2 regions of the Pseudalkalibacillus sp. NRS-1564 genome follow, and region 1 is predicted to be linked to the other one. Evidence: predicted binding sites of a transcription regulator. Region 1 holds the regulator's gene; the other holds the start of a gene.

Region 1 (8,066 bases):
TCTACTCCGATTATCGGTGATACCCCGATTACACCTGATCCTATCACAGCAAATGAATTTAACGGTTTTTATATGCGTTCAGCAGATGTGACCACCCTAGTACAGTCTGCGGGAGCAGGAACTTATAGTGCAGGAAGTGTGCCAGCGATTGTCGATGCTCCAGGGTTTGTTAACCATGCGGGGTGGACTCTTGCAGTTGTCTATGCAAATACAGCTTTGAATAACCGTAATATGAACCTTTATGTTGGTGCAGATGGACAAGTAAGTAACGGTAACCCGATTGACGTCCCGATAGCGGGTTTTTTAACTCCACCTAGTGGTGACGTAGAAGCAAGAGTGCTCTTGAGTGCACAAGAGGGTGACGCGAATATTACTGGGGACCAGGCAGAATTTGGGGTAGATGCATTTACGCTAACGAATCTGTCAGGGCCACGTAATCCAGCATTAAATTTCTTTGGTTCACAGATAACGGACGATTCAGGAAACATTGATATTAGTGGTTCTTATGGAGACCGCAATCATATACCAGGTACTCCAGGTACAAACATATTTGCTGGAAGACAGGGATGGGACATCAGTAATGTGGATGCGACCAACTATTTACCTAACAACCAGGCCTCTGCGTTATTTCGATTTAGTTCCACAGGTGATCTTTATATGCCGAATGCGCTAGGCGTCCAGATTGACTTTGGGGAAGCAGATTTAGAATTGGATAAAGAAGTGAGTAAAACAATCTCCTACGCTGGAGACGTTTTAACATACACCGTTACAATAACAAACGATGGCGTGGTAGAAGCTGACAATGCTTTTTTTGAGGATCTTCTTTCTGATGGTTCAGAGTTTATTCCAGATACGGTGAAGATAGACGGCATTACCCAACCAGGTTTTGACCCGGCGGTGGGCTTCCCATTAGATCCAATTCCGGCGGGAGATTCCCGTGTAATTACCTATAAGATACGTGTTGGTAGTAAGTGCTTTATTATTAATGAAGCAACTCTTACGTATAGCTGCGGTAAAGTAGCAACTAGTAATTCAGTGATTACAACAGCTTGTCAGCGGTGTTGCGGGGATGACGGTGGGTGTTGCTGTTAAGGAAGGGTGCTGTATTCATGCTCAGCATCCTTTTTTACGTTCGCTAAAATTATAGAGATTTACTACCCTATCGGTGATTGTAAACAAACTGATTGCTAGATAGAAATATTTTTGAGAAACAGAATGAATAAAAGATGGCATTATTCTAAATTTTTTGAAATAATTGGTATTAATTAGCTTTCTATATATTTATGAATAAGGAAAAGGTGGGGGTATCGTATGTTTAGTTTAAAAGTGAATGAAGAGGTCTCCTTAAAGTTACTTCAAATGGAAGATGCGCAAGAGCTATTTGAATTGGTTGACCATTCAAGAGATTATTTAAGGGAGTGGCTTCCCTGGGTGGACAATATGAAAGAAAAAGAGGATTATATGCCAGTGATTGAAATGTGGCTAAAACAGTTTTCTTCACATGATGGATTTCAAGCAGGTATTGTGTACAATGAAAGATTAGCAGGCGTGGTAGGATTCCATGGCATCGATTGGTCTAACAAGAAAACGAGTATTGGCTATTGGCTATCAGATAAGTTCCAGGGTAAGGGGATTATGACAGCTGCCGTTAATGAACTAATTGTCCAGGCATTTGAAGTATACAAATTGAACCGAATTGAAATACAGTGCGGGATAGAGAATAAAAAAAGTCAGGGAATTCCGAGACGTCTTGGTTTTAAACCCGATGGAATCATAAAAGACGCTGAATATTTGTACGATCACTTTCATGACACCATCCTGTATAGTCTTCTCGCGAAAGAATGGAATGAATATCGTGAGAGTTAATAAACGCACAGAATTTAAATTGACTATAGCGTATAGGGGTATGAATGAGGTGTATTAATGGGAAAGTTGTATTTTTATAGCGATCAAGTAAATGAAACACCCGGCAACCGTAGATTAGATGAATTACTGTTTAGTGATGGAAACAAAAAGATTAGCTACATACCTTCAACGGAGGATAAAGAAAAGCATTATTTTGAAGCTAAAGTGAATTATTATCGAAACTGTGGAATCGAGAATATCATGTTTTTCGATTTATACAGTGAATTTGAACCTATGAAAATAGATGAACTATTGAGTTCAGATATAATCCATCTCTCAGCAGGTAATCCGCTGGAATTTAGTAAGGCTCTCAATCATCGGCATATGGATCATGTTCTTTTAGATTTCTATAATCGCGGAGGAATTCTTGTTGGGGTGAGCGGAGGAGCGGTTAAACTCGGTAGATCTACAAAGCTATTTCAGATGTATACAGAAAAAACTAGCGAGGCGGTGCACCAAACTATGGGTCTTGTCGATTTCGAGTTTTTACCTCACTACAATCGCTGGAGTTCAGATTATAAGAGTAAAGTTTGGGAGTACGCTAAGAGAACAGGAACAACTGTTTATGCAGCTAATGACGGCGATGGAATTATCTTTGAAGAGGATAAACTACAAATGATTGGTGATATAGTAGTGATGAATAGTGAGTTGTAATGGCACTATCTCAGTGAGATATGGTACATCACTACAATTGCTTGTTTTATAGGAGGAATAAAAATGGATGTATTTGAAGAATATCTAGCAAAGATAGAGAACCTGCAGCACCGAGAGCGAACGGAACAAATTTTGACCTGGGTACAAAATGAATTTCCAAACCTGGTGCCGAAAATTGCTTGGAATCAGCCAATGTTTACAGATCACGGAACATTTATTATTGCCTTTAGCGTAGCAAAACATCATTTGGCTGTTGCCCCTGAAAAGAATGGAATTGTTCATTTTTCTGAAGAAATGAAACTTGCTGGCTATGATCACACTAAACAACTAATGCGTATTCCGTGGGGTAGTTCAGTTGAATTTTCATTACTTAAAAAAATGATCGAATTCAATATTCATGATAAGGCAGACTGTTCAACTTTCTGGCGCAAGTGAATAAATAGACGGGACAGGCTTCTATTTGGACCAACCGCTTGGTAGTCGCTATGTGAGATTAACGTTTAAAACTAAATGAGGTTCATATATGGTCAACGGGAACCCTTCTATTTATTTTTGTCCATATTGGCATCATTATGTGACTCATCGGGATAGCGGCTTCTGTTATGAAATTACAGGTAAGTGAAAAAATACACGTGTATAAATTAAGTAATAATAAATTACGGCGTAGGGCAAGTTCCATCAGCGAGCTTGCTCCTTTTTAGTACAAATTAATTCAGTCTGGAAAAATCGAAAAAGGCTAGAAATGCAGTTCGTTAAATGATAGGTAAGCTTATCTATATGTCGAAAGATGCAGAGAAAACGTCACGGTTTTCTTTAACATAAGTATGTTATCCATACATGATCCACTTCGAATGATTCATTTTTGATCAGAATACTTGTAATAGTTTGAAAAATACAACCTCATATCTCTAAAATAGAAGATAGTTCAACTAGAAGAGGAGGAAAAAAGACATATGAAATCTAGGAAATGGAAATATGGAATTGCGCTTTTTATTGTAGGGATATTAACTATCGGTTTTTTACCGTTAACTGGAAGTGCCAAAGGTGATTGCTTTAACACTGATGCGGCGCTAACACCAGAGGAGCAGCGAATGGAAGACGGTGCCCCAATCCCACAGCAAATTATGGATAAGGCGGAGTTTACAGTTTTTGCGGATGAATTTAAGGAGGATTTGTGCAAAGCGAAAAGTGTAAAAAAAGCAGAGAAAGTGATCGAAAAGCATGGTGAGAAGCTGTGGGAGACGGCTGTTGCTCGAGCTCAGGGAGAACGAAATGATTTAGGGGAACTAGATCGTTATGATGATCGCCCGCTTTATTGGACTCGATTACATATGACTGCTGCCCTCAGGCAATGGGAACCTTCATATACAGTAACGGAGAAAAAGCAAGAAGAACTGATGAAGAAACTAGAGTACACGTCAAGGGGAATTACTTCTATTGATTTTCCAAAAGGGAAGAAAGTTAAGCGTATTTTAGTAAGCGGATTTGATCCATACCGTTTAGAACAGGAATTTAGGAGATCAAACCCTTCTGGCGCTGCAGCGCTTCAGATGGATGGGAAAGTCGTTTTGACGGAAGAAGGTCCAGCTTTTGTTCAAGCAGCGAATTTTCCGGTACGATGGGATGATTTTGATGAAGGAATCGTTGAAGATACTTTTGGACCTTACCTGGTTAATAGTAAAGAGCAGGTGGATCTCATGATGACAATCAGTCAAGGTGGTCCAAAAGCTATGACCATCGAAGGGTTTGCCGGGAGATGGCGCACAGGGGTTGGAAACACTCTTGAAGATCGCTCAGAAGTTATTCCGACAGTGAGCAATTGGCCGATGCCTGAAAAACTGCCGGAATTTATTGAAACAACGCTTCCTTACAAGGAAATGATTGCAGCCAATACTGGACCATGGCCGGTAGAAAGAGGCGATGAAGTATGCGAATGGCTCGCACCAGAATATCGTGATAAACCGTATGAGTGCCATGAAGGGGGTCCGACTGAAGGATCAAAAGCTCGTAAAGGAGGAGGCGGAAGCTACTTATCGAATGAAAGTCAGTACCGATCCAATCGCGTGCGAATTGGGATAGGAGCTTATGATATTCCGGGTGGACACCTTCACGTAGCCGCTCAGGAGTACTATCCTGAAGATCCTTCCGTTTATATCACTGATGAGTTCCAAAAGTTCCGTCAGGCGACAGTAGATCAAACAGTTGAATTAGTTATAGCGGCTTCAGAGGCTGCTGAAAAGTAACCGTTTAAGAATTATGTTAGAAGTATACAAAACCGCCCTTTATTTAAATGAAGGGCGGTTTTGTATAGCCTTTAAGAGTTAAAAGTAGGTAGGTGAGGTTGGTTGTAATGTAAAGCTACACCCCTATGCTCTTCAAACTGCGATCATTTACACAGACGGAGGGGTTAATAAATAAAAGAAGAGAAGAAGCTCGTATTGATATAGCCCAGAAAGCTTATATAACATAAAAAAAGAAGCGCACGCAGCGCTTCTAGTGAATGGAGCGAAAGACCCCAATTACTTTACCAAGAATAGAAACGGAATCAAGAATGATCGGTTCCATCGATGAGTTTTCCGGTTGAAGTCGGAAGTAGTTGCTTTCTTTAAAGAATCGTTTAACAGTTGCTTCAGCTTCATCTGTCATCGCGACAACAATATCACCGTTATTTGCAGTTGGTTGTTGCTTCACAATAACCATATCACCGTTATAAATACCAGCTTCGATCATACTATCCCCTTCAATCACTAGAATAAAGGTATGTTCTTCATCCTGTGCAAACTGTTCTGGAAGCGGGAAGTATTCTTCTACATTTTCAATGGCAGTGATCGGTTGACCAGCAGTTACTTTACCAATGACGGGAACGTTTACAGTATGTTGACGAGGAATATCGATCGTTTCATCAAGACCAAGCACTTCGATGGCTCTTGGTTTTGTTGGGTCTCGTCTGATATACCCTTTTTTCTCGAGTCTTGCCAGGTGGCCATGGACAGTGGAGCTTGAAGCAAGTCCAACAGCTTCGCCAATTTCTCTTACGGAGGGTGGATAACCCTTTTGCTTAACTTCGACTTTAATAAAGTCCAGAATGTCCTGCTGACGCTTTGATAGTTTCATAATATCTGGCACCTCGTTCCAATCTATCTATTTGTTAGTAGTATACCAGAATTTTTGTTCGCATACAAACATAAGTTCGAAGAAATCAGTTGACACGAACAGAGGTTCTGATATACTAAAAACAGAACAAATATTCGCATATGGGGTGATTGGGATGAGAAAGCAAGCTGGGGGCTTGTCTGGAGTTGATTTTCTTGTCATTATATCTTTTGTAGCTGTGTTAATTATTGTGTTTCTATCTTTGCGAACAGCTGCAGCTGAGGAGTATGATCGTTATACAACGGTACAATTGGAGCAGGGAGATACTGTTTTAGAAATTGCGGAAGAATACCGTACTGCGCATGAGTTGTCTGATCGGAAGTTCGTCAGTTGGGTTGAAGAAGTGAATAGCATTGATGCAAACCGAATTACAGCAGGAGATACTCTCATCATCCCTGTTGAAGCGAACGCTACCGCACTTGGGGGTAAAGAATAAAGTATGAACGCCGTTATTTATTGTCGGGTAAGCACAAAGAAAGAAGCACAGGAGTCTTCTCTTGCCAGGCAAAAAGAAGAACTACAACGATTTGCATCACAGTCAGGTTTTATTATACAGCGCTTGATTGAAGAAAAGCACAGCGGGTATGACATTGATCGTGATGGCATACTTGAGGTGCTTGACTTATTGAAAGAGGGGCATGTTGAGGCATTGCTCATTCAAGATGAAACAAGACTTGGGGGAGGGAATGCAAAGATCGCTCTTCTACATGCCGTCCATAAATATGGAGGGACGATTTATACAGTGAATCAAAACGGAGAACTTCAATTGTCGGAATCTGATTCGATGGTTCTTGAGATCGTTAGTATCGTTGAAGAATTTCAGCGCAAGCTTCATAATCTGAAAATTAAACGTGGAATGGACAAGGCGGTTAAAGAAGGCTATCGACCACAGCGAAACCTCAGCCATCAAAATCAAGGTGGGCGTGAGCGGGTGGAAGTTCCAATCGAAGAAATTGTTAATCTACGAAACCGTGGTCTTACGTTTAATGAGATAGCTGCAACGCTTAAAGGATTTGGACATCACGCTTCGAAAGCAACGGTACATAGACGTTATCAGGAATATGTTGACGAGCAGAACGAGAAGCACTAAACTTGTCTATGTTCAAAACATGCGTTAGCATGTGAGATACAAGTTTCAGTAAAGGAGCTATTTTACATGCCTTTTGAAGATAAACTCCAAAGAATTAACGAGCTATCTCGTAAAGCAAAAGAGTCATCATTAACAGAAGATGAGAAAAAAGAACAGAAAAAGCTACGTAAGGAATATTTAGCAAATTTCCGTTCTTCTTTCAAAAACCAACTTCATTCTATAAAAGTTGTGGATGAAGAAGGCACAGATGTAACACCTGAAAAGCTTAAGGAAAGCAAGAAAAACCGTCGCTTTCTTCAGTAGAAAATAGCCTAATTTTGCGAAAAGCAAAATTAGGCTATTTTTATGGTTGCAATTTTTCAAATATTCGTTATACTGTACTATAACAAGATGTACTAATACAAAACGGAGAGGGCGGATATGATGTTTGTTGTAACTGATTCTGCAGCTGAGTTTTACAAAAATGAAATGGAACTTGGTAACGGTGATTGCCTGAGGTTATTCGTACGCTACGCAGGGAGTGGAGACAGCGGAGGTTTTTCTCTTGGGGTCATGTCTGATAAGCCTTCATATGATGATTATAAGCAAGAAATTGGAGGAGTTACGTACTTCGTTCGACCGGACGATCAATGGTTTGTTGATCGAATGAAGCTTGATTATGATGAGAGATCCGGCGGTGTTCTTTGTGACCTGCCGAGTATGGCATAGCATTCTAAAGACCTGTACTATAACATATATGTTATAGTACAGGTCTTTTTGATTTCGACAAAACTAGTGAAGGCTAGCCTCCATGTATAGACAATCATTTTATGAGAACTCATTTATACTTTCTTTTATATGAGTGGATTCTTGGGCAGGGGGGAGTTATATGAGGCATTACGAAATGTACTTCGTTAAGCAGCACATTGCAGAACAATATGCTGGTAAGGAGCATCTGTTGTATCAACTTTTCCTCGAAAGGAAGCGGGCCATACAGGCTGATCAGAAAGAGCTTCTAGAAAAACAGGTAGCCTTTATTACAGAGCCTGTGGAAGAAGAAGAACTAAATACCAGTTTGGTCAATGAATTGGGTGGCTTTCGCACGTATGAATATAAAAATGAAGGGCATCGATTGTGTATTAAACAATCTAAAAGTGATGCATCTTTATTTGTAAGAAGCGAGAAGATAAATATATATGCTAGCGGATCAAACGAGGCTGAAACAGTCTTTTTTGAAGTGATACGAAAATTAACTCCTTCGTTCTTTGCGATTGACTTCCAATCC
Region 2 (8,066 bases), on a different contig from region 1:
TTTGATCCATACAATCTAGCTGGCATGACTCGTGTATCATTCAACACAAGACAATCACCGGGATTTATGTAATCCTCTAAATTGGAGAATTCGCGATGCTGAAGCTTTTGCTTTAATGGATCTAATACCATCAATCTGGACTTTGTCCGTTCCTTTAACGGCGTTTGAGCAATTAACCGTTCTGGAAGTTCAAAATCAAAATCATTTACGTTCATTTTATTCACCACTGTTTCTAGAAAGTGTTCAACTTTATTGATTTTACCACAGCTCTACCTGTTGGCGCACCCTTAAGGGGCAGTTCCCCTTCCACCATGTTGAAAATGGCGTTTGGAAAGCTGCCCCCTTATCTGAACTTACCTATAATAAAAAAAAGTAAAGACAAGGCAATACTAACGACTATTGAGGTTACAATCGGAAAAAAAAACGTAGTGTTTCCTTTTTTGATTACGATGTCACCAGGTAATTTCCCAATAAAGGACCACAACACACCAATGGCCAAGAAGGCGATCCCTAAGATAATAAACAGTTTTGAAATTCCCATCGCTATTGAGGAATCTCCATACCAAAGTGATCGTATACCTGATGAGTAACCATTCGTCCACGAGGTGTACGCTGAAGAAATCCAATTTGAAGTAGATAGGGTTCATACACGTCTTCAATGGTATGACTTTCTTCACCAATCGTTGCTGCAATTGTATCTACTCCTACAGGACCTCCACGGAATTTCTCTATGATGGCTAATAGAAGCTTGTGATCGATATGATCAAGTCCAAGAGGATCGACTTGCATCATCTCAAGAGCCTGAGAAGCAAGTGAGTGCGAAATGACGCCATCCCCTTTCACCTGTGCATAATCCCTTACACGTTTTAGCAAGCGATTGGCAATTCTAGGTGTCCCTCGCGATCTTCGGGCAAGTTCAACAGCAGCAGCGTGGTCCATTTCAACATCGAAAATGTCAGCTGTTCTCATTAAAATAGTTTGAAGTTCATCTTCAAGATAATACTCTAATCTACTCAGTACGCCGAAACGATCTCGTAAAGGCGCCGTTAATAGTCCAGCCCTTGTCGTAGCGCCTACTAGGGTGAACGGTGGCAGATCCAAACGAACAGATCTTGCCGTTTCGCCTTTTCCTATTACAATATCTAGACAGTAGTCTTCCATCGCAGGATAAAGAACTTCTTCAACACTTCGAGGTAGTCGATGTATTTCATCGATAAATAAAACATCCCCAGGTTCAAGGGCGGTTAATATAGCTGCAAGATCACCAGGTCTTTCAATCGCAGGACCTGATGTTGTACGCAAATTCACTTCCATCTCGTTTGCAATAATGGCCGAGAGAGTCGTTTTACCTAGACCAGGAGGGCCGTACAACAGCACATGATCTAAGGGCTCTTCACGCATTTTAGCCGCTTCAATAAACACTTCAAGATTTCGCTTTACCTTTTCTTGTCCAATATATTGACTTAATCGCTGAGGACGGAGGCTATATTCTACGGATGAGTCGTCACCGACCTGCTCTCCTGATAGAATTCGATCTTCCACTTTACTCCCTCCTTATTGCTTCAGCATAAGCTGAAGGGCTTTTTTAATATACTGATCTGTCGTTAGCGTTTCTTCAACTAGCTTTGGTTTAATCTTCTTAATTTCTCGTTCAGCATACCCAAGAGCTTTCAATGCTTCTAGCGCTTCTTCTAGCTCATGAGCACCCTCTTCTTGAACTTCATCCACTGCAAACAATCCCTCAGTGGGAGCGCCAAAGCCTTTAAGCTTACCTTTTAGATCTAGAATGATTTGTCTGGCAGTTTTCTTACCAACGCCAGGAAACTTTGTTAGAAATTTCTCATCTTCCATTTCAATGGCACTCACAACTTTATCAGGTTCACCAGTCGCTAAAATGGCCACAGCTCCCTTAGGACCGATACCGGAAACATTTAGAAGCTTCTCAAACAAAAGTCGCTCTTCCTGTGTTGGAAATCCATAAAGGGCAATGAGATCTTCTCTAACGTAATGATGCGTAAAAATTTGAATCGATTGATTACGGTACTTCTGAAATTCAAAAGGATTCCCACAATAAATTTTATATCCTATCGCATTCGACTCTACAACAATGTATTCTGTATCAATATATTCAACCGTGCCTTTAATATATTCTATCAAAGCTACTCTCTCCCCTGTACATACGAACATGTATTTCTATCTCTCCATTCTACCATAAAAAGATGAAAAGCGGAGACGAGCGTTTAGAAACGGAGATAAGCGTCTAAATCAAAAGAAGAACCTGCCCTTACTGGACAGGTTCTTCTTTTTTAATTTTAGAAAAAGACTGGATGACGTCTTCAAACTGATACCATGACTCTACTGGAATTCCTTCCATAAGCTGCTCTCTTCTTTGACTTTCTAGCTTTCCTACATCAATTTGAAAAAATGTTTGAATGACTTTCTCTTCTGCCGGAATTCCATCAAATATCGTAAGAATGCCATCCTCTGTTAATCCAAAATGTCCATTTTGTTTACTTGCAGGCGAAATATCTTCTAGATTCCGTTCAAATATCATTCGTCCTTCTTCCTGATCTACAAGTTGCCAATCAGCGTATTGACTCCAAAAGTCTTCCATTGCCCATATGGTTTCATATACAGATTGGTTCGTTGAAACACCGTCCGCATAATTTGTTCTCAATACAACTTCAACAACTAGTGGTCCTTTTTCTTGAGTTTTGGTTCCTGTAACCGGTGATATGCCATCTCCTTCATAAGCCACGGCCGATGTTCCTCCAAGAACAAGAAGTATACCTAATAGAAGGAGTGGATAAAGGCTTTTCATATGTTTCCAACACCTTTCTTCCATTTTCAAGAAGTTCATGCCGTTAGCGTTTCCGTTTTATTGAGGAATATGCATCAAAAAAAGCTACAGAAAAACTGTAGCTCACAATTGATCATAAACATCATCATTTATTTCAGCATTATGATAAACATCTTGCACATCATCGTTATCTTCAAGCATATCAATTAGCTTTAACATATGAAGCCCATCTTCCTCTTCTAGTGGAGCATACGTTTCTGGAATCATCGTGACTTCAGTGGAAGAGAAACTTAATCCGCTCGCTTGTAATTGGTGCTTTACATCTTGGAATTCCTGGGGATCGGTATAAATCTCATAAGCATCCTCATTTGTTTCCATTTCTTCAGCCCCGGCTTCAATAACCTGAAGCATCAATTCATCTCCATCGAGATCATTTTCGGAACGATCGATCACAAGGAGACCTTTTCGGTTAAATAAGAATGAAACACAGCCATTTTCGCCCATATTCCCTTTATTTTTACTAAAGGCATGACGCACATCTGCTGCAGCTCGATTTTTATTATCGGTAAGTAGTTGAACCATAATGGCGGCACCACCTGGGCCATATCCTTCGTATGTCACGTTATCATATTGAACACCGTCTAAATCCCCTGTAGCTTTCTTAATTGCTCGATCAATGTTTTCGTTAGGCATATTTGATGATTTAGCCTTGTCCACAGCAAGCCTTAATGAGGGATTCGTTTCCGGATCGCCCCCTCCTTGCTTGGCAGCTACAAAGATTTCCTTAGCTAGCTTCATAAATACTTTTCCACGTTTAGCATCTTGAGCGTTTTTTCTACGCTGTATATTTTTCCATTTGGAATGTCCTGCCATCTAAGAGAACTCCTTTCAAATGAACTGATTTCCCAACTATATCATAGGGCTCAAGTCTCCGAAAAGAGTTTTGCATATGTAGTCGAGCAGGCTACTGCCCGCTCGTTATTTTTATTATTTATTGTTTTCAAATGGACGTTTTGCAGCATTTCCGATGTCATCTAATATGCCATTCACATCTGCCTGTACCTCTTCAAAACCATCTCCATCTTCGAGACGGTTATTAACATCGCCCATTCGACCAAACACATTTTCATCTGTTGAAATTGACACATTCTTTTGCTTTGTTACTTTTGCTACCTCGCCGCGAACCTTGTCTTTAACATCTGCATCGTTTTGGTCGTTTGTATCAACGGCAATCATAATTTGATCACCATATACGATAACTCGAGCATCATCCACGTTCTTAAGCTTATTGATTCGTTTAGCTAGTCGTGTAGAAAGCTCATTATCATAACCTGAATAATTGTTATCTGTACGCATATATCCAGGGCCATTCATGCCATTTCGCTTATCGATTTGCTTTTTGTCAGGGGCCTTAACTCCGTTTGAATAGTCACGATCAATCATATCCGTTACTGCACCTTCACGGTAATCACCGTTATTATCTTCACTCGTGTAGTAACCAATTGGACGTGCGGAGTCGTTATAACGCGTATCCATCGCCTCATTATCAGCTGTACAGCCGATCAAACCACCTGCGAGCATCATCGTTGAAAGCGTCAAGACTGTTTTCTTCATATTTAAAACCTCCTTTCACCTTTAGAATGTGAGGAGGCTTATCATTTTAATCTGTTAGTTCTAGGTAACACAGGGACCTACTTCAGAATCGAATTAATAAACCGTGATCTAAGGTTGTTTTGTTGTCTCATTTTATCTAATAGGGCACTTCTTCCATTTGGATTCATCAACCATTCTCGGTAGAAATCGGCAGGATAGGCTAGAAGCCTACACAACAAAGGGTTCTCTAAGCAATGTCGAACAGTCGGGATATGAGATCGTGACCATTCATCCATTGACCAGTTAGAGTGAGGCAGCATTCGATTCATTAACTGCAAAAAGTCATATTCATGAGGGGCATAGTTCGCTAGGTCACCATCAATCAATAATAATGTATCCGTACGCAAGATAAAATTATGATGTGCGGGGTCGCCGTGAACAATGCATTTATCACGGTGAGCATTTCGTTCCAATTCTTCGATCGGTGTCATACCCGAAATGACTTCTTCCCCTACAGAAATATAATACTGAATGAATTGTTTTTCATTTGCAGATATTAGAGAAGATCCTACTTCATTCTTGAAGCGAATTAAACGGTTCGTCCACTTACGAGTAAGTGATACGGGAAAAATATCCTTACTGACTAATCCTATACTTTCTTGATGAAAGTGTGCTACTTTCTCAATCGCTAAAAGCCGATCTTCTTTCAATGAGTAATTGAGCGTTCGTCCCTCCATTGTTTTCATACAGGCAAAATATACTCCCCCGTCTTCCTTAAGCCAATCGCCATCTGGAAATGGAATGAAAGTAATAAAAGAATCTGAACAGTGATGTGAGAGGTGTATTTGTTTTCTTAACGTTTCCTTTTTTACAGATCCTTTCATATAAACCGATACGCCAGTAATCAATCTGCCCTTCCAAACAAATGAATTAACACGTTCTAAATGAAGAAAAAAAGGACGTACCCTTTCCAGGATACCGTCCTCTTTTTCCTTAGCGTGATTCTGCATAGCTACTTTCCATGCCCATGTAATCATCCATCATTGGCGCTTTATTCGCTCCTTGAACAAATCCCGGATTCGCATATTGCGGCATTTGGTGATATGGTGAAACGTTCGGATTCCCACCACATCCACAGTCGTGCTGTTGATAAGGTGATACCATTGGCTGGTTCGGATAACCCGGAGGCATCATCATGCCTGCTACGTTCTCATTTGGATAGCCATAAGCTCCCATTACAGCTTCAGGATATTCTTCATTTCCTTTATGGCCATAAGGTGATGGCATACCATTCCCATTCATTGAAGCACCTGCGACGTTTGGGTAGCCCATATTCATTTGCGGATAACCGGAAGCTGCACCTGCTACAGCACCTGGGTATCCACCATTGTTCCCTTTGTGTCCGTAACCTTCATACGCACCCGCTACGTTTTGATTTGAATAACCCTGGTTCCCATCATATTGCATGCCACCTACTGAGCCTGGGTACCCACCATTGTTATCTTTGTGCCCATAACCATCATACGCACCCGCTACGTTTTGATTTGGATAACCCTGGTTCCCATCATATTGCATGCCACCTACAGAGCCTGGGTACCCACCATTGTTATCTTTGTGCCCATAACCATCATACGCACCCGCTACGTTTTGATTTGGATAACCCTTGTTCCCATCATATTGCATGCCACCTACTGAGCCTGGATAGCCTGACATTTGTTGATTGGCTTTATGACCGTAGCTTGCTCCTGCTACATCTGAACTTTCTTCGCCCATTCCATAATTACTTTTATTGGCCCCACCGACCGAACTTTTATTTCCATATTGATATGCGCCTGCTACATTCTGATTAGGATAGCCGTTACCTTGATTATACGCGCCTGCTACATTCCCAGAAGGCGCACCGAAATTCGGCTGACCATACCCTTCATAAGCCCCAGCTACTTCAGAGCTTTCCTCTCCTTTATGGCCGTAATTATTCATTTCTGCTCCTGCAACTGAACCTGGATAGCCACCTTTATTTCCATAGCCTTGATACATCCCAGCCACTTCTCCTGGAGAGCCATTTTGATTACTTTTGTTCCCATAACCATCATATACACCAGCAATATTCTGGTTGTTAGGGAAGCCCATATGCGCTCCGCCTACAGAAGTTGGATACCCCGGGTAACCTCCATTGTATTCTTTGTTCGCATAATTCGTTGCACCCGCTACATTATTAGGATAGCCCTGGTTCATTGGCGGTGGGGGCATTTCCATTGATGAGGATTCAAATTCGCTCAGCACTTCTTCGTCATTCATTGGATAGAATAAATTTTCTGCTTTCTTCGCTTTCTCAACAGGTTTCTTCGCAGCTGCCTTTTTCTCTTCTACTTTCTTCTCAGCCTTCTTTTCAATAGGCTTCATTTTCTTTTCAGGCTTTATTTCTTTTGGCTTAACCTTTTTAGGCTTCTCTTCTTGAGGCATCATGTTCATATTCATGTTCATGTTCATATTCAATTCATTGTTGATCGGCATTGTCATTGAAGGCTTCTCTTTCGGCTTCATCATTGGCTTTTCTTTTTTCTTAGGCATTTCTTTTTTCATTTCTTTAATCGGCATTTCCTTCTTCTTTACCGGAACACCGCCAGATGGTATTTTCACTTTCATACCAGGCATAATCATATTAGGATTGTTAAGCTGTGAATTAACAGCTTTTAGTTGTTCAAAATCAACACCATATTTTTTAGCGATTTTCCACAAAGTATCGCCTTTTTGAACGACATGTATTTTCAAGCTAAAAAACTCCCTCCTGTAATCAGTACAATGAAATTCAGTACAGTGTATGCGTGACTGGGCAGATTGCTACCTTTTTTAAAGGATAAGATCATCACATTAATATGCAGGAGTAAGTGTAGCTATGTATAGTGTCTCTCTCTTCAATAAAAAAAGGAATCAAACATCAAGTCTGATTCCTTATCCATCATGCTCGATCAAGCATTCGATTCAATGCTTTAATTGCGTAGAAAGATGTTTCTTGATCAACGATTATTTGATTCGTTTTCTTTCCACTTTGTACTTCTTCAAGCGCCCAAAGAAGGTGGGGCATATCGATTCGATTCATTGTAAGACAAGGACACATATTTGGGTTTAAAGAAACAATTCTTTTATCTGGATGTTGTTGAATGATCCGATTCACAAGATTCATTTCTGTTCCGATTGCCCATTTCGTACCTGGCTCTGCTTCCTCAATGGTTTCAATAATCATTTTAGTAGATCCTGATAAGTCAGAACGTTTAACAACGTCAAAACTGCATTCTGGATGAACAATGACGGACATATCAGGATCATTCTCTCGAATTTGTGCGATGTTTTGAACTGTAAACTTTTCATGGACGGAACAATGACCTTTCCAAAGAATCACCTTAATTGCATCATAATCTCCTTTATATTCAAGCGTATCCGTTATTGGATCCCACACTGCCATCGCTTCAAGTGGAACACCAAGGTCGTAAGCTGTATTCCGCCCAAGATGCTGATCAGGTAAAAATAGGATACGTTCTTTTTGAGTAAAACCCCACTCAACCATTGCTACAGCATTTGAAGATGTAACAGTTGCCCCTCCGTTTCTTCCAACAAATCCTTTAATAGCTGCCGTTGAATTTACATAAGTTAGGGGGAGAATGGTCTCTCCAAA

What was found. The regulator LexA, encoded in region 1, represses DNA repair genes until DNA is damaged. The targets are predictions, from matches to a motif close to CGAACATATGTTCG.
Region 2: the regulator LexA is predicted to act here: its motif matches at 2,181-2,194, upstream of ruvA (Holliday junction branch migration protein RuvA).

The regions. Positions count from the first base shown of each region.
Region 1 is NZ_JBITPM010000011.1:23,737-31,802, reverse strand. It holds gene ACIFPW_RS05165 (DUF11 domain-containing protein) at 1-1,092, shown strand, start outside; gene ACIFPW_RS05160 (GNAT family N-acetyltransferase) at 1,312-1,866, shown strand; gene ACIFPW_RS05155 (Type 1 glutamine amidotransferase-like domain-containing protein) at 1,924-2,559, shown strand; gene ACIFPW_RS05150 (iron chaperone) at 2,623-2,994, shown strand; gene ACIFPW_RS05145 (hypothetical protein) at 3,513-4,802, shown strand; gene lexA (transcriptional repressor LexA) at 5,053-5,676, opposite strand; gene yneA (cell division suppressor protein YneA) at 5,828-6,148, shown strand; gene ACIFPW_RS05130 (YneB family resolvase-like protein) at 6,152-6,802, shown strand; gene ACIFPW_RS05125 (DUF896 domain-containing protein) at 6,869-7,105, shown strand; gene ACIFPW_RS05120 (HesB/YadR/YfhF family protein) at 7,223-7,510, shown strand; gene sirA (sporulation inhibitor of replication protein SirA) at 7,671-8,066, shown strand, end outside.
Region 2 is NZ_JBITPM010000019.1:107,565-115,630, reverse strand. It holds gene queA (tRNA preQ1(34) S-adenosylmethionine ribosyltransferase-isomerase QueA) at 1-215, opposite strand, end outside; gene ACIFPW_RS10530 (DUF2905 domain-containing protein) at 344-541, opposite strand; gene ruvB (Holliday junction branch migration DNA helicase RuvB) at 544-1,542, opposite strand; gene ruvA (Holliday junction branch migration protein RuvA) at 1,555-2,157, opposite strand; gene ACIFPW_RS10515 (BofC C-terminal domain-containing protein) at 2,285-2,821, opposite strand; gene ACIFPW_RS10510 (YebC/PmpR family DNA-binding transcriptional regulator) at 2,924-3,673, opposite strand; gene ACIFPW_RS10505 (YhcN/YlaJ family sporulation lipoprotein) at 3,788-4,414, opposite strand; gene ACIFPW_RS10500 (phosphotransferase) at 4,492-5,403, opposite strand; gene safA (SafA/ExsA family spore coat assembly protein) at 5,387-7,165, opposite strand; gene nadA (quinolinate synthase NadA) at 7,353-8,066, opposite strand, start outside.